3 linked regions of the Candidatus Palibaumannia cicadellinicola genome follow. The protein of the gene in region 2 interacts with the protein of the main gene of each other region in a pairwise test. Links are inferred from orthologs where the notes say so. Each region holds a gene or a part of one and is shown on either strand. Other genes may lie near its edges.

Evidence for each region. The genes of interacting proteins can lie anywhere in the genome.
Region 1: the proteins of rho (region 2) and nusG interact in binary tests that used the Escherichia coli proteins (3 or more experiments, as listed by UniProt). The link is inferred for Candidatus Palibaumannia cicadellinicola from one-to-one orthologs.
Region 3: the proteins of rho (region 2) and hfq interact in binary tests that used the Escherichia coli proteins (3 or more experiments, as listed by UniProt). The link is inferred for Candidatus Palibaumannia cicadellinicola from one-to-one orthologs.

The regions. Positions count from the first base shown.
Region 1 is NZ_CP008985.1:558,074-561,837, reverse strand. The notes cover bases 819-3,764. They hold nusG (transcription termination/antitermination protein NusG), read right to left. Parts: upstream 2,592-3,764; coding sequence 2,046-2,591; downstream 819-2,045. Other genes in these bases: tuf (elongation factor Tu), read right to left, coding at 3,095-3,764; secE (preprotein translocase subunit SecE), read right to left, coding at 2,592-2,981; rplK (50S ribosomal protein L11), read right to left, coding at 1,559-1,987. Outside these bases: rplL (50S ribosomal protein L7/L12), read right to left, coding at 1-253; rplJ (50S ribosomal protein L10), read right to left, coding at 287-787. UniProt on the Escherichia coli protein: Part of the processive rRNA transcription and antitermination complex (rrnTAC). The complex forms an RNA-chaperone ring around the RNA exit tunnel of RNA polymerase (RNAP).
Region 2 is NZ_CP008985.1:234,618-242,956, forward strand. What follows is about bases 1-2,849. They hold rho (transcription termination factor Rho), read right to left. Parts: upstream 2,131-2,849; coding sequence 871-2,130; downstream 1-870. Other genes in these bases: wecA (UDP-N-acetylglucosamine--undecaprenyl-phosphate N-acetylglucosaminephosphotransferase), read right to left, coding at 1-566; trxA (thioredoxin TrxA), read right to left, coding at 2,544-2,849. Outside these bases: more of trxA, read right to left, coding at 2,850-2,870; IM45_RS01105 (MaoP family protein), read right to left, coding at 3,087-3,425; HTH-type transcriptional regulator HdfR, read left to right, coding at 3,536-4,360; outer membrane protein assembly factor BamD, read right to left, coding at 5,750-6,496; 23S rRNA pseudouridine(1911/1915/1917) synthase RluD, read left to right, coding at 6,593-7,555; ATP-dependent chaperone ClpB, read left to right, coding at 7,613-8,339. UniProt on the Escherichia coli protein: Facilitates transcription termination by a mechanism that involves Rho binding to the nascent RNA, activation of Rho's RNA-dependent ATPase activity, and release of the mRNA from the DNA template.
Region 3 is NZ_CP008985.1:671,952-675,536, forward strand. What follows is about bases 819-3,585. They hold hfq (RNA chaperone Hfq), read right to left. Parts: upstream 2,464-3,585; coding sequence 2,173-2,463; downstream 819-2,172. Other genes in these bases: hflK (FtsH protease activity modulator HflK), read right to left, coding at 819-1,916; miaA (tRNA (adenosine(37)-N6)-dimethylallyltransferase MiaA), read right to left, coding at 2,589-3,536; mutL (DNA mismatch repair endonuclease MutL), read right to left, coding at 3,529-3,585. Outside these bases: protease modulator HflC, read right to left, coding at 1-746; more of hflK, read right to left, coding at 753-818. UniProt on the Escherichia coli protein: RNA chaperone that binds small regulatory RNA (sRNAs) and mRNAs to facilitate mRNA translational regulation in response to envelope stress, environmental stress and changes in metabolite concentrations.

The DNA of each region.
Region 1 (3,764 bases), 320 kb from region 2 along the record:
TTGCTTCTTTTAAGCCCAGACCAAGAGCGCTTCGTACTGTTTTGATAACAGAAACTTTGTTACTACCAATAGCTCTAAGTACCACTTCAAACTCAGTTTGTTCTTCAACAGCCTCAATAGTACTGGGAGTCACAGCTACATTAGCAATAGAGGAAACACCAAATTTTTCTTCCATCATAGAAATTAGCTTAGTAACATCTAAAATAGACATTTCGGCTACGGCGTCTAAAATTTGTTCTTTAGTGAGTGACATAGCAATTTTTCCTAAAATAAGGTAAATGTTTTTTTACGCCGCTTTTTGTTTCTGATGCGATAGTGCCATCAAAATGCGAGCTAGTTTTCCTAAAGATGCTTCTTTTAGAGTAAACATCATATTTGCAATTGCTTCTTCGTAAGTTGGCAGAGTAGCTAATTGATCTATCTGTGACCCCGGAATAATTCTACCTTCAAAAGCTGCTGCTTTAATATGAAATGTTGTATTATCTTTAGCAAAACTTTTAAAAAGACGGGCAGCTGCACCCGGATGTTGAGTAGAAAATGCAATTAAAGTGGGCCCAAAAAAAGTTTCTTTTAAAGATGCAAAATGAGTATTTTCAACAACGCGATACATCATCGTGTTACGAACAACAAGCATATTGACGCCCATTGTACGACCTGCTGTACGTAGTTTGGTCATTTCATTTACTGGAATACCACGGTAATCAGCAACAACAGCAGATAGTGCATCTTTAGCTAATTTTTTTACTTTAGCAACAATCGCTTGTTTATCCTGCAGATTGAGTGCCATGAGATTTTTCTCCTGGATTAAGCCTAGAAGATGGGTCAAATGTTAAATATAAAAATTAAGGACTAACTTGATTCACTATCGATAAGCTAGATTTATCAATGGTTAAGCCAGGTCCCATGGTTGTTGATAAACAAACTTTTTTATATAAACACCTTTAGTCTGTATTGGTTTGTCTTTTTTAAGTGCCATCAACAAAGCTTCTAAGTTTTCTTTTAATTTATTCGATTCAAAATCTACTTTACCGATGGTCGTATGAATAATACCGTTTTTATCATTATGGTAACGTACCTGACCAGCTTTAATCTCTTTTACCGCTAAAGAAATATTATTAGTAACAGTACCTACTTTAGGATTAGGCATCATACCGCGTGGACCTAAGATCTGTCCTAATGGGCTCACTATGTACATAGTATCTGGAGATGCAACAACAACATCAAAATCTAATTGGCCTTTTTTTATTTGTGCAGCTAAATCTTCCATACCAACTACATCAGCACCTGCAGTTTTAGCTGCTATAACATTGATACCCTGCGCAAAAACTGCTACACGGAGACTACGACCAGTACCATGCGGTAGTACCGTTGCACCACGGATATTTTGATCTGATTTACGTGCATCGATACCAAGTATTACCGCTACATCAATACTCTCTATAAACTTTACTATAGCAACATTTTTTAATAAGGTAATAGCATTATATATATTATGTTCTTTAGTAGAGTTAATTTGATCACGAATTATACGCATACGCTTGGTGATTTTAACCATATTTTAACCTTCTACTACCAGACCCATAGAAAAAGCAGTACCTATAATGGAACGATACATAGCTTCGACATTACTACTGTTCATATCTGCAGCTTTGGTTTCAGCAATTTCACGAACTTGAGAATGAGTTACTTTACCAACTTTCTCTATTTTTGCTTGACTAGAACCAGACTTAATACCAGCTGCTTTTTTTAATAAAATCGCAGCTGGTGGAGTCTTAGTAACAAAAGTAAACGAACGATCAGAGTAGACAGTAATAACAACAGGAATTGGCAAACCTTTTTCAAAAGACTCCGTTTTAACGTTAAAATGTTTACAAAATTCCATAATATTAACGCCTTGCTGACCTAAGGCTGGACCTACTGGTGGACTAGGATTTGCCATACCTGCAGCAATTTGAAGTTTTACATACGCTTGTATTTTCTTGGCCATTTTGATTTCCTATTTAAGCGACTTAATTCAGCTCTTTAATCAATTAGAGAGCTTGAGCTTAACCTTTTTCTACTTGACCAAAATCTAGTTCTACAGGAGTAGCGCGACCAAAAATAGAAACTGATACTTTTAAGCGACTCTTCTCATAATCTACTTCTTCTACTACTCCATTAAAGTCAGCAAATGGTCCATCATTAACACGTATTAATTCTCCTGGCTCAAATAGTGTTTTAGGACGTGGCTTATCACCTATTTGTTGTAGACGATTCATGATCGCATGAACCTCTTTATCGCTAATAGGTGCAGGACGATCTGATGTACCGCCGATAAAACCCATGACACGCGGTACACTCCGTACTAAATGCCAACTACTATCATTCATTACCATTTGTACTAACACATAACCAGGAAAGAATTTCCTTTCACTTTTACGACGTTGGCCACAACGAATTTCAACAACTTCTTCTGTTGGTACCATAACTTCCCCAAAAAATTTTTTTGTAGCATGTAATTTAATATATTCACGAAGGGATTGTGCTACTCGTCCCTCCAAACCGGAAAACGCTTGAACTACATACCAGCGTTTTTGAGAATCTTCGGACATCTAGAACCTCAGGCTGGTAATAAAAGATACCATACTGACTAGAAAACTATCTAGCCCCCAAAGAATAAGTGACATTAATGTAGTAACTATAGCTACTATTAAAGTGGTATAGAAAGTTTCTTGGCGAGTTGGCCAAATAACTTTACGTACTTCAATACGTGCTTCACGTACAAACATAATCATTAACTTACCTTGCTCAGTCATTAGAGCAACAATACCTGTAATAGTAATTATAAAAAAGATAGCTACTATTCGTAATATCAAGCTTAAATCTCGATAAAAATAATTACCTACAATAGCTATTATTAATAATAAAATTACTATGAACCATTTTACTATTTCTTGGATACGTTTTTTTTCTTTTTCTAGAGCTTCGGTATTAGAAATCATAAATACTAATACCTATAACATAATTTTAATAAACATAGCTTAATTTTAGCTCATCAATTTAATTGATTATATATATTATATATATATTTAATTTTTTATAAGATTAAAACTATTTACTCGATAATGTTAGTAACAACACCGGCACCAACGGTATGACCACCTTCACGGATAGCAAATCGTAATCCTTCATCCATAGCAATAGGAGCAATTAAATTAACAATCATTTTAATGTTATCACCAGGCATAACCATTTCAACATCTTTTGGTAATTCAATAGTACCTGTTACATCAGTAGTACGGAAGTAAAATTGTGGGCGATAACCTTTAAAAAAAGGAGTATGACGTCCACCTTCCTCTTTATTGAGAATATAAACTTCTGATGTGAATTTAGTATGTGGTTTAATTGATCCTGGTTTAGCTAATACCTGACCACGTTCTACATCATCACGTTTTGTTCCACGGAGCAAAACACCAATATTCTCACCAGCACGTCCTTCATCTAATAATTTACGAAACATTTCAACACCTGTACAGGTAGTTTTCGTAGTATCTTTAATACCAATAATTTCTACTTCTTCACCAACTTTAAGAATACCACGCTCTACACGACCTGTTACTACTGTACCACGACCTGAAATAGAGAAAACATCTTCAATAGGTAATAAAAATGATTTATCAATCGCACGTTCTGGTTCAGGAATATAACGATCTAGTGCTTCAGATAATTCAATGATTTTTGAAGTCCAATTCTCATTATGTTCTAATGCTTGTAATGCAGAACCA
Region 2 (8,339 bases):
AGCGCTAAGCTTTGGTTATTATCGATATATAGTAAAATACCCATCGCCCCAAGTGACACACAGGAGAGACCACCGAGTAGACCATCGATGCCATCCACCATATTAAAGGCATTAATCGCAGCCCAGAAGGAGAATAGGGTGACCAAATAACCAAATGGTCCCAGAACCATCTCCCATGGACCGAATATATAACCAAAACTTTTGATATAGCTACCGCTGAATATCATCATCGCCACAGCAACAAGCGCCTGAATTATGGCGCGCGTTATTACGTTGATCTCAAAACGGTCATCGATAACACCTGTTATGACTAATACAGCTGCACATATTAGGTAAAGCACCATGTGGGGAATACCATGGTTGTTATATATATATAAAAACGTAAAACATATACCAGCATAAATAGAAATACCACCTACTAGAGGTATTTGCCCTTGGTGGCATTTGCGAGAGTTTGGTTTATCAACGAGACCTACTTTTTTTGCTACTTTGCGTACGAAAAATAAAAACAGTAAAGAAAAAATAAAAATTTTTACAAAATCAGTACTTATCTTGAGTATATTCACAATAAAAAGCTCTATTAATCGGGCCGTTCACTGTGGTTTATGCCTCACTCAACTACCAACTACTGTCCCGATGCCTCAAGCGTCACTATACGGTATGGCAATAAAATAGGGATTTTGTTATCTCTTGATTTTCCACTGGAATCTCCGTTAAGCATGTAGATCTTAACATCAGCATTTAATCACAATCAGAAATTAAAAAAAGTTTACCTACTAAAGCGTTAAGTATCATCAAGTGAGTTGACTGACTAGTACAGGAATGAAAAACGCCACGTGATTACGTGGCGCAACCCTTAGTTTTGATTACTTAATAGCGTTTCATCATATCAAAGAATTCATCATTCGTTTTAGTCATCGCTAATTTATTCATCAAGAATTCCATTGCGTCGATTTCACCCATCGGATGGATTATTTTACGTAAAATCCACATCTTCTGTAGTTCTTCCTGAGTAGTAAGCAATTCTTCTTTACGGGTACCAGACCGGTTGTAATCGATAGCCGGGAAAACACGCTTCTCGGCAATTTTACGCGACAAGTGTAATTCCATGTTACCAGTACCTTTAAATTCTTCATAAATTACTTCGTCCATCTTTGAACCAGTATCAATCAGCGCAGTAGCAATAATGGTCAAACTGCCACCCTCTTCTATATTCCGTGCTGCACCAAAGAAACGTTTCGGACGATGCAGGGCATTAGCATCTACACCACCTGTCAAAACTTTGCCTGAAGCAGGGACTACAGTATTGTAGGCGCGCGCAAGACGTGTAATAGAATCTAACAAGATGATGACATCTTTTTTGTGCTCAACGAGGCGCTTTGCTTTCTCGATCACCATTTCGGCTACTTGCACATGGCGCGTAGCTGGCTCGTCAAATGTTGACGCTATCACTTCACCTTTAACTAACCGCTGCATTTCTGTTACTTCTTCTGGACGTTCGTCTATTAACAAGACCATTAGTACGCAGTCAGGATAGTTATAGGTAATACTTTGTGCAATATTTTGCATCAGCATTGTTTTACCTGCTTTCGGCGGTGCTACTATTAAACCACGTTGACCACGTCCAATAGGTGATGCCAAGTCTAGTACACGGGCCGTCAAATCTTCCGTCGAACCATTTCCACGCTCCATGCGTAGACGCGAGTTAGCGTGTAATGGCGTCAGATTTTCAAATAAAATCTTATTACGGGCATTTTCTGGCTTATCGTAGTTTACCTCGTTTACCTTCAACAGCGCAAAATAGCGCTCGCCTTCTTTTGGCGGACGAATCTTTCCAGAAATAGTATCGCCGGTACGCAGGTTAAAACGGCGAATCTGGCTGGGGGAAACATATATATCATCCGGACCGGCTAGGTAAGAACTGTCACCAGAGCGCAAAAAGCCAAATCCGTCTTGCAGTATTTCCAGTACGCCATCGCCGAAGATATCTTCTCCACTTTTTGCATGTTGCTTAAGTGTGGCGAAGATGATGTCTTGTTTACGCATGCGGGCTAGGTTTTCGAGCCCCATCTTCTCGCCGATTGTGACTAACTCCGAAACTGGCGTATTTTTTAATTCGGTAAGGTTCATAATGGTGGGTTCTTAAACTCGGGGTATATCTCGAACTAATATTGTGGATGGGATGGCAGTGTAAAGTAAATTACTTATTGCGATAATAATAGCCATTCATACAAAAATCATAATAATAAAAAGAAGACTGAGATAAAAAGTGCCTCACAATAAAGAATAAATCATGATGAGATTTCATCCAAAAATCATAATAATAAAAAGAAGACTGAGATAAAAAGTGCCTCATAATAAAGAATAAATCATGATGAGATTTTATCTCGTCTGCTTGGCTTGATGCCATCCCTGGTCATTTTGAGAGTAAAGCATAAATTTCACTAGATAGTGAAATTTTCAGATTAGCATGTTTCTCAATAGAAGTCGAGTAGTAAATATAAGTAACGCAAATAAATATGAGTACGCTACCCTGACACCGCTTAAATATTTGCGTTCAGGAACTCTTGAAGTTGTCCTTTAGATAAGGCGCCTACTTTGGTGGCGACTACTTCGCCGTTACGAAAGAGCAAAAGGGTAGGAATGCTGCGAATACCATACTTAGGCGCTATAGTAGGATTTTCATCAATGTTCAATTTTGCTACGAGAAGCTTTCCTTTGAATTCCTCAGCAATTTCTGCTAGAATAGGTGCTATATTCTTACAGGGACCACACCATTCTGCCCAAAAATCAACTAGGAATAATCCCTCGGTTTGTAGTACTTTTTTTTCGAAGCAATCTTGACTAAGATTTATTATCTGTTCTTTCATTTTGACTCCTCAAAATTCATTACTATTTAATCAATGACTGACAATAAATGCAATCAATAATTAGTATTATTCTACGATATTAAAAACTTTTGCTTCTTCAATGGGTTTATTCCATCTCATTGGTCTTACCTGTTCTAGTAACTAACATCTTGCAGAGAATCAAAGTTATTTGACCTAAAAGTATATTACATTACATAATAGTCTTTAGTATTTTTCTTAATCTTCGCTGTCGGTGTAGTCTTCGACGACATCCATCTGTGGCTTACCACCCGATAGGGTATGAAAACGTTTAGGACGACGGGTGTGTGCCATATATTTTAACCATACTTTTTCATGCTCATTAGATGGTACATGTTGACCATGGCATACTGCGACAAATTTACGTTCATCATCAGTAATAGGCTTACGTTTACCACTATCTAAATCATAATAAGCATTACCGCAACGTTCCAGTAATTGCGCTTCCCTAATAGTAAAATGACCATGACGTGAGAAGCCACGAGGATAATTTTGGTTATCGAAATAACGATTAGTCGTAAAAAAACTCTCTACCATATTACACGCTCCTATCTTTTTTTTATTTATGGCCCGGAGTATTAGTTAGGCTTGACGTTCTGTAAAACAAAACATTTTAATCATCACGATAAAATTTTTTGGAGAGCATCGTGAACATAGAATTACTTAAAACTTTTTTAGAAGTAAGCCGCACTAAACATTTCGGCCGGGCCGCTGAAGTACTTTGCTTAACTCCATCTGCGGTGAGCTTCCGCGTACATAAGCTAGAAACACAACTAGGGGTAAGTTTATTTACTCGTCATCGCCATAATATCTGCCTTACAGGTGCAGGAGAAAGGCTGCTACCTTATGCGCAAAACCTAATGTTTACCTGGCAAGTCGCTAAACAAGAAGTAACCCAATCGTTGCAGCAAGACTGGCTCTCCATAGGTGCAAGCGCCTCACTGTGGGAGGCTTGGTTGGGAGAGTGGTTACTAAATATCTATCATAAAAGGCCAGAACTACATCTAGAAGCGCGTGTAGCACTACTAGGACATCAAGGATTGATAAAAGAACAGCATAAGCGGCAATTAGATTTACTAATTACCACTGAAGCGCCAAAGATAGAGGAATTAACTAGCCAGCAGTTGGGTAGTTTTTCCTTAACGCTGTTTGCCGCCAGTACCACATTCGTCAGTAGTCAGCGTCCTTATATTCAGTTAGAATGGGGTAACGATTTTCATTATCATGAAAGCAGGTTACTGGTAAACCAACGAGCGCCGCTGATGATAACGAGTTCAGCGCAACTAACACGTCAATTGCTACCAGCTACCGGTGCTTGTGCTTTTTTACCAAGTCATTGGGCCCATAGCTGGCCAGATTTACAGCCAATTCGTGAAGTGCCATCAGTGGTTAGACCATTGTACGCTGTCTGGCTACAAAACAGCGACCAACGCCCGTTAATACGGCAACTGCTGAAAACCCCTATTATTTAAATTAAACTGCGATGACTACGTATTATTGGTCTATCTCTCTTCTTTTATTCCGCAACGTACTACTCCCTCCTAGATACCAAACTACCAATAGTAGTAATTTATTTCGAGGCATAGATTGAAAACATAACTTTTGCTGTTAAGGTATACGCTTATAATATACGTTCGCAATATATAAACATTAATCTTACAGCGATAAGGAAAGTAGTAGTCTTCAAAACCTTCGCGATAATGTCTCTCTTAGCGATGAAAAAGTGATGATTACACCAGAACAATTAAAAATTTTGTTTCCTTTCAGTAATGCAACAAAACGATCAGTTATCGAGTCACGTCAGATAATCTCTGATATCATTCACCACCGTGATCCTCGCTTGCTAGTGGTATGTGGTCCATGTTCTATCCACGATATCGATGCAGCTCTTGATTATGCCTATCGTTTGCAAATTTTATCCTCTGAATTAAGCCAGAGACTATATCTTGTAATGCGGGTCTATTTTGAAAAGCCTAGGACTACTTTTGGCTGGAAAGGTCTTATTAGCGATCCTTATATGGACGGATCTTGTGATGTAGAAGTTGGGCTTAAGATGGCTCGTGGTTTGTTGCTAGAACTAGTAAAAATAGGGCTCCCGCTAGCCACTGAAGCGCTGGACCCGAATGTTCCCCAGTATCTTGGTGACTTATTCAGTTGGTCGGCTATAGGCGCACGTACCACAGAATCCCAAACTCACCGCGAGATGGCCTCAGGCTTATTGATGCCGGTAGGTTTCAAAAATAGTACCGACGGTAGCCTGACTACTGCGATAAATGCGATTCGTGCAGCCGCGATAGCGCACCGCTTTATGGGAATTAATCAGGCTGGTCGGATCTGCTTATTACAGACTAATGGTAATCCAGACGGTCATATCATCTTACGTGGTGGTAACCAGCCTAATTACCACCCGCGAGATATCGCAGATTGTGAAAAGCAGATGGCTTCGGCTGGTGTGTCATCAGCGCTGATCATCGATTGTAGCCACGGTAATTCTAATAAAGATTATCGCCGTCAAATTGACGTAGTAAAGTCTGTACTCGCGCAGATTAAAGCGGGCAATAGTTCGGTTATAGGCTTAATTATAGAAAGTAATATTTACTCAGGAAATCAGTCTTCAGAATTACCACAGAACCAAATGCGTTACGGTGTGTCAGTAACTGATGCCTGCATAGATTGGCATACGACTGACCATATGCTACGTGAATTGCATCGTGAACTGTAGTTAGTTCTACGACCGTGTAAAACTAGATACATGTCTATGAGTATAAAATATAATGTATGTACTACATATATACTATCATGCAGCTATCGTGAGGATATGCTAAAGAGCATAAAGATTAAAAACTATCGATTCTATTAATCTATAGATTGCTGGAAAAAAAGTTACGAATAATATTCGCAACTTTTTCAGCCTGGCCGTTAAGTTGCAATTGTTGGTAAGCATTTTCCATATACGGTAGTGCTTGGTATGTAGAATTGGTATCAGGAAAATGACGTAACATTTGCTCAACTCTATTTACTACTGCGATATAAGCTCCTCTTTTATGATAGTATTTAACGACCGACAGCTCATACTTAGCTAGCCGATCTTTAAGATAAATAAAATGTTTCTTGGCATCTATAGCATACTGGCTATAGGGATAATAATAAATGAGTTGGTAAAAATCACGAAAAGCTGCATGAGCATATTCTGGATTCTGTTCAGAGTTATTAAAACCAACAAATAATAATTTAGGTAATGCACTTTCATCCAACACCATATTAATAAGACCACGTATGTAGAGCACATAGTCAATATTTGGATGGTTAGGATTCGTATGTAGAAAACGATTAATAATAATTTGCGACATTTTTAGTTCATATAATTTATAGTAAGTATATATTAAATCAAGTTGTATCTGCTGCGTGTAGGTACCTAACGTATAGTAGTTATCAAGTATTTCCAGTTCTTTGATGGCTTCCTTATAGTAGCCATCCTGTAGTTTTTGCCGCGCTGAGGTATAAACTTCTGATGGTATATGATTAAAAACTGCATTTGTGTTACTGGAACAATTAACTAAGATCATGCTTAGTGTTGCTACTGTAACTAAATATTTTATGTGCATCATTCAGTTTATAAGTTTTAACGTGTTCTTCAAAGTGTTATATTGTGTCATAGTAACTCTATGTATAACACAGCATGACTTTAATGAAGAGACTTCAATATGGCGCAAGATCGATATCTTACTGGAAATGTGAATCATGCACCATTCGCGCAACGTTTAGATCACGTTATGGTCAAATTATTCTATGATCATTCGCGATCTAGAATTAAAAATTGGATATTAAATGGTCAAGTTAAGGTAAACGGTAGGGTCACTGTAGTTCCAAAAAAGAAAATACTCGGCGGTGAAAAAATTGAAGTATCTATGGTGATGGAAAATGAGCAGCACTGGAAACCGCAGAATATTACGTTGAATATTGTGTATGAGGATGATGATATTATTGTCATAAACAAACCGCGAGATATGGTAGTACACTCAGGCGCTGGTAATACCGACGGTACTATACTTAATGCTTTGCTGTATTATTATCCACCGATCATAGATGTGCCGCGTGCAGGCATCGTCCACCGATTAGACAAAGATACCACAGGTTTGATGGTAGTAGCCAAAACTGTGCCGGCGCAGACTAGATTAGTGGATTTATTACAGGCACGGAATATTACCCGTGAATACGAAGCAATAACTATTGGCACCATAACTGCCGGCGGCACTGTAGAACAACCTATTGCCCGCCATGCAACCAAACGCACACATATGACAGTGCATCCGTTAGGTAAACCAGCGGTGACGCATTACCGCATCATGGAACATTTTCACGCCCATACTAGGTTGCGGCTAAGGTTAGAAACCGGCCGTACTCATCAGATTAGAGTACATATGGCCTATATCAACCACCCTTTGGTAGGAGATCAAAAATATAACTGCCGTAAGTACATACGTAAAGATACCATGGAAATGGAAGTATTGCGCCGATTCGATCGCCAAGCGCTACATGCGACTATGCTACGATTATACCATCCTATCACTGTTCTTCAGATGGAGTGGCATGCAGCGTTACCGCAAGATATGGTCGAGTTAGTGAATGCACTGAAAGCTGATACTGAAAAATTTAGGTTGACATGAACTAACTGTTATATGAAATCTCCATTGTGACTATTTTTACCAGTAGTAGGAGGCATTATGCGTCTGGATCGTTTAACTAATCAATTTCAACTAGCCCTAGTCGACGCTCAGTCATTAGCTATGAGGCGTGCTAATAAATTCATAGAACCTTTACACGTCATGGTGATTTTGCTCAAGCAGGAAGGTAGTACCTTATGCCAGTTACTGCAGTATGCAGGTGTTAATATCTCACAATTAATTATAGCAGTGGAACAAGCCTGCAAGCGATTACCGCAGGAAAAAAGTACTAGCGCCAACGTACAACCATCGCCAGATTTAGTACGTGTATTTAATTTATGTGAACAATTTGCGCAAAAACGTTTTGATAGTTTTATTTCATCTGAGCTTTTTGTACTAGCATCAATTGAGTCGCATGGTACCTTAGCAGAATTACTCAAATCGGCTGGTGCCACTACAATATCTATTACCCAAGCTATAGATCACATGCGTAATGGGCAGCAAGTAAATGCTCCAGATATAGAAAATCAGCTTCAAGCATTAAACCAATTTACTATTGATCTCACTGAACGCGCGGAACAGGGGAAACTAGATCCTGTTATAGGTCGTGACGAAGAAATCCGCCGTACCATTCAGGTTTTACTACGGCGTACTAAAAACAATCCCGTACTAATCGGCGAACCTGGGGTTGGTAAAACTGCAATCGTAGAAGGGCTTGCCCAACGCATCGTGAACGGTGAGGTTCCCGAAGGACTAAAAAATAATAGGGTACTATCGCTGGACATGG
Region 3 (3,585 bases), 440 kb from region 2 along the record:
GCTTCTTCCTGGCCCTGCGAACGATGACGACGAGCAACGGCCTCACGTTCAGCACGCATACGCTGATAGATAGCATCAAACACTTCGGTCGGCAAATTGATTTGCTTGATACGCACATCTACGACCTGAATACCCAACGCGGTCATACTATTCGAATTTACTGTAGCTGCAGCAGGTTGCAACCCCTTTGTTTCGCGCTCAACACGTGCTACCGCAGATGCTATCGCATTATCAGTCGCAGTCGATGGTAACTCATCGTCATCGCCAGAGGTACCATGATTAAGCGCTTCCCGTACGTCGGTCATGAGCTGATTACGTGAGTCGGTCACAATACCCTTGACATGCAGCCTACCTAATTCGGAACGTAAGCGATCAGAGAATTTACGTTTGAGTAGCACTTCGGCCTGTGAAACATCACCACCACCAGTAGCAAGATAATAACGACTAAAGTCACTGATACGCCACTTAATATAGGAGTCAACGATGAGATCTTTTTTTTCCATCGTGACAAAGCGATCTGCCTGATTTTCCATAGTTTGAATACGCGCATCTAGGTTTTTTACCGTTTCAATTAAAGGAATCTTAATATGCAAGCCCGGATTATAAATGAGTGGTTTGTGATAGCTATCGCGTAGTACTTTACCGAAGCGCAAAACGATACCACGTTGTCCTTCTTGAACAACGAATAGTGATGCGTACAACATTAAACAAATTATGACCACAATTAGTGTTAAAGGCTTACGCATTAGTTACTATCTCCCTTTGCTGTTGGCATTATCGCGCTGTATATTAGCCTTGCGCTGGTTAATAACTGTCTCACTATCTTTGTTGCCGGCTGTGGGTAACCGCATTAAATTAAACGCATCGCTGTCCTGAACATGTTTGTTATTATCAGTCAAATGATGGCGTAACATATGGTCTAGCGGTAGCATCATTAAGTTATTACTGCTTTTTTCGTTGACTATAATTTTATTAGTGTTGCTTAGCATATGCTCCATAGCATCGATATATAGACGTTCGCGTGTGATTTCTGGTGCAGCCTTATACTCAGGCAACACCTTAGCGAAACGCTGAACTTCACCTTGTGCCTCTAGTATCGTGCGTGCTTTATAAGCACGACCCTCTTCCAAGATGCGCTGCGCTTGACCGTTAGCTCGAGGTTGTACCTCGTTAGCATAAGCTTCTGCTTCGCGAATATATTGTTGTTCGTTTTCGCGCGCAGCGATGGCATCATCAAAAGCTGCTTTTACCTCTTCTGGGGGCCGTGCCGCTTGAAAATTAACGTCTAACAAGGTTAGACCCATATTATATGGTTGAATGGTATCCTCTAGAACACGCTGAGTATCACTGCGTACTACAGTACGGCCTTCCGTAAGAATAAGATCCATCGTATATTTACCGATAACGCCGCGCAAGGCGCTATCGGTAGCCTGACGCAGACTTTCGTCAGCGTCGGTCACGCTAAAAAGATAACGTTCTGGATCCGTAATACGATACTGCACATTCATTTCCACGCGTACTACGTTTTCATCTGAAGTAAGCATTACACCCGAAGCAGCCAATTCTCGTACTGACTCCACATTGACCGGAGTTACTATATCGATAAAGGTCGGCTTCCAGTTCAGGCCTGGATTCACTAGATGGTAAAATTTACCAAAGCGAAGTACCACGCCCCGTTCGGCCTCTTTAATGGTATAAAAACCGCTGCCGGACCAGATTAATATTAATGTTATTAGCACAATATACAGGCTACTTTTCCCAGGCATACCATGATGACCGAATCCGCTTAATTTATGACTTAACTTACGAAAAATCTCATCTAAATTAGCAGAACTATTATAATTTCCATTATTATTATTACTACTTCCCCACGGGTCGCGGTCATGTCCGTGATTACCGGGCTGATTCCACGCCATGTTTTAGCTCCATTTTACGATTGATAAAAATTGCTATGTGGTCGGCTCTAGGTGGTAAGTGCTGATCATAGCTCGTCATGTATGTCATCCACTAGTAGTGATCTCTGTGCCATTGACTATCGTGTTGTTTTCCTTTAATAAAACTAGATGACCAAGTAGTGAGGGCTATTGTTTTGGCTAGTTAGCTTTAAATAGTTAAATTTTAGGATAAAGCTAAAGCACCATTAAATAGCAAAATATAAATTATTCACACGTGCTATTCAGCATCATAATTTTCCGGTACAGGATTATTACCATAATAATAATGACTAGAGCAGCCACTCAGGTTGTTATTGTGATGTGACACAGCGCGCGACGGAACCACAGTTGATATAGCGTGCTTATAAATCATCTGACTGATCGTATTTTTAAGCAAAATGACAAACTGGTCGAAAGACTCAATTTGGCCCTGTAGTTTAATACCATTCACTAAATAAATAGAAACCGGAACGCGTTCCCGACGCAATGCGTTTAAGAACGGATCTTGTAAAGATTGCCCCTTAGCCATTCTATCTTTTCCTTACTTGACTTACTTATAATAAGAACCATGTAGCTTTCAATCAAATAACCGATGTAACAAAGCGCGTTTAGTACTCTTTATTTTGTACTGTACTATCACCTGTGGTTAATAAATCAACCAGTATATGCACCCATCACTTGTAATACTCTGTTAAGAGCTGTGTCAGGTTGCTCACTATCTAGCCAGTTGACAGCTGGCCAACCCCGCAACCAGGTCATTTGGCGCTTGGCAAGCTGTCGTGTTGCAGAAATACTACGAAATACCATATCATCATAATCTGTTTCTCCGGCTAGGTATGACCATATCTGACGGTAGCCAACGCAACGGATGGATGGCATGTCTTGATTCAGATCATTACGTGCAAAAAGCATACTGACTTCATTTTCAAATCCATCATTTAACATCTGATGAAATCGCCGTACGATACGCTGGTGTAGCAAGAAGCGATTAAATGGCACCAGAGCAAATTGATGCACTTGATACTTTAACGCATCACCAGATATTTTATTCATTTCCGTTATAGTGTTACCTGAAACTAAAAAAACTTCTAGTGCTCGGGATACTCTATGTGAATCATTCGGATGAATACGATTTGCAGCTCTAACATCAATTTCTTGTAATTTCCGGTGTAACGCTGCCCATCCTGTAGTTTTGGCCTCATGTTTAATGCGTATACGTATTTCATTATTAGCCTTAGGCAATGGGGATAATCCATTTAGCAATGCTTTGAAGTAAAGCATTGTTCCACCTACAAGCAATGGTATACGTCCTGCTGCGGTTATATCAGCCATTTCATCAAGTGCATGACGGCAAAAATCTGCAGTTGAATATGGTTCTGCTGGATCGCAGATATTGATCAGCCTGTGTGGTGCCTGCGTCAGTACATAACTGTCTGGCTTCGCAGTACCAATATCCATGCCGCGATAAATCAGCGCTGAATCAACACTGATAATTTCAACCGGTAACTGCTGGTATAGTTTAACCGCTAATGCAGTTTTACCAGATGCTGTTGGTCCCATAAGAAATATAGCTATAGGTAGGCGACTGCAATGCTTAGTCATAGTTCAAGGCTTTTATGGCAGTTTCAATATTAAGTGTAACCATAAGTCC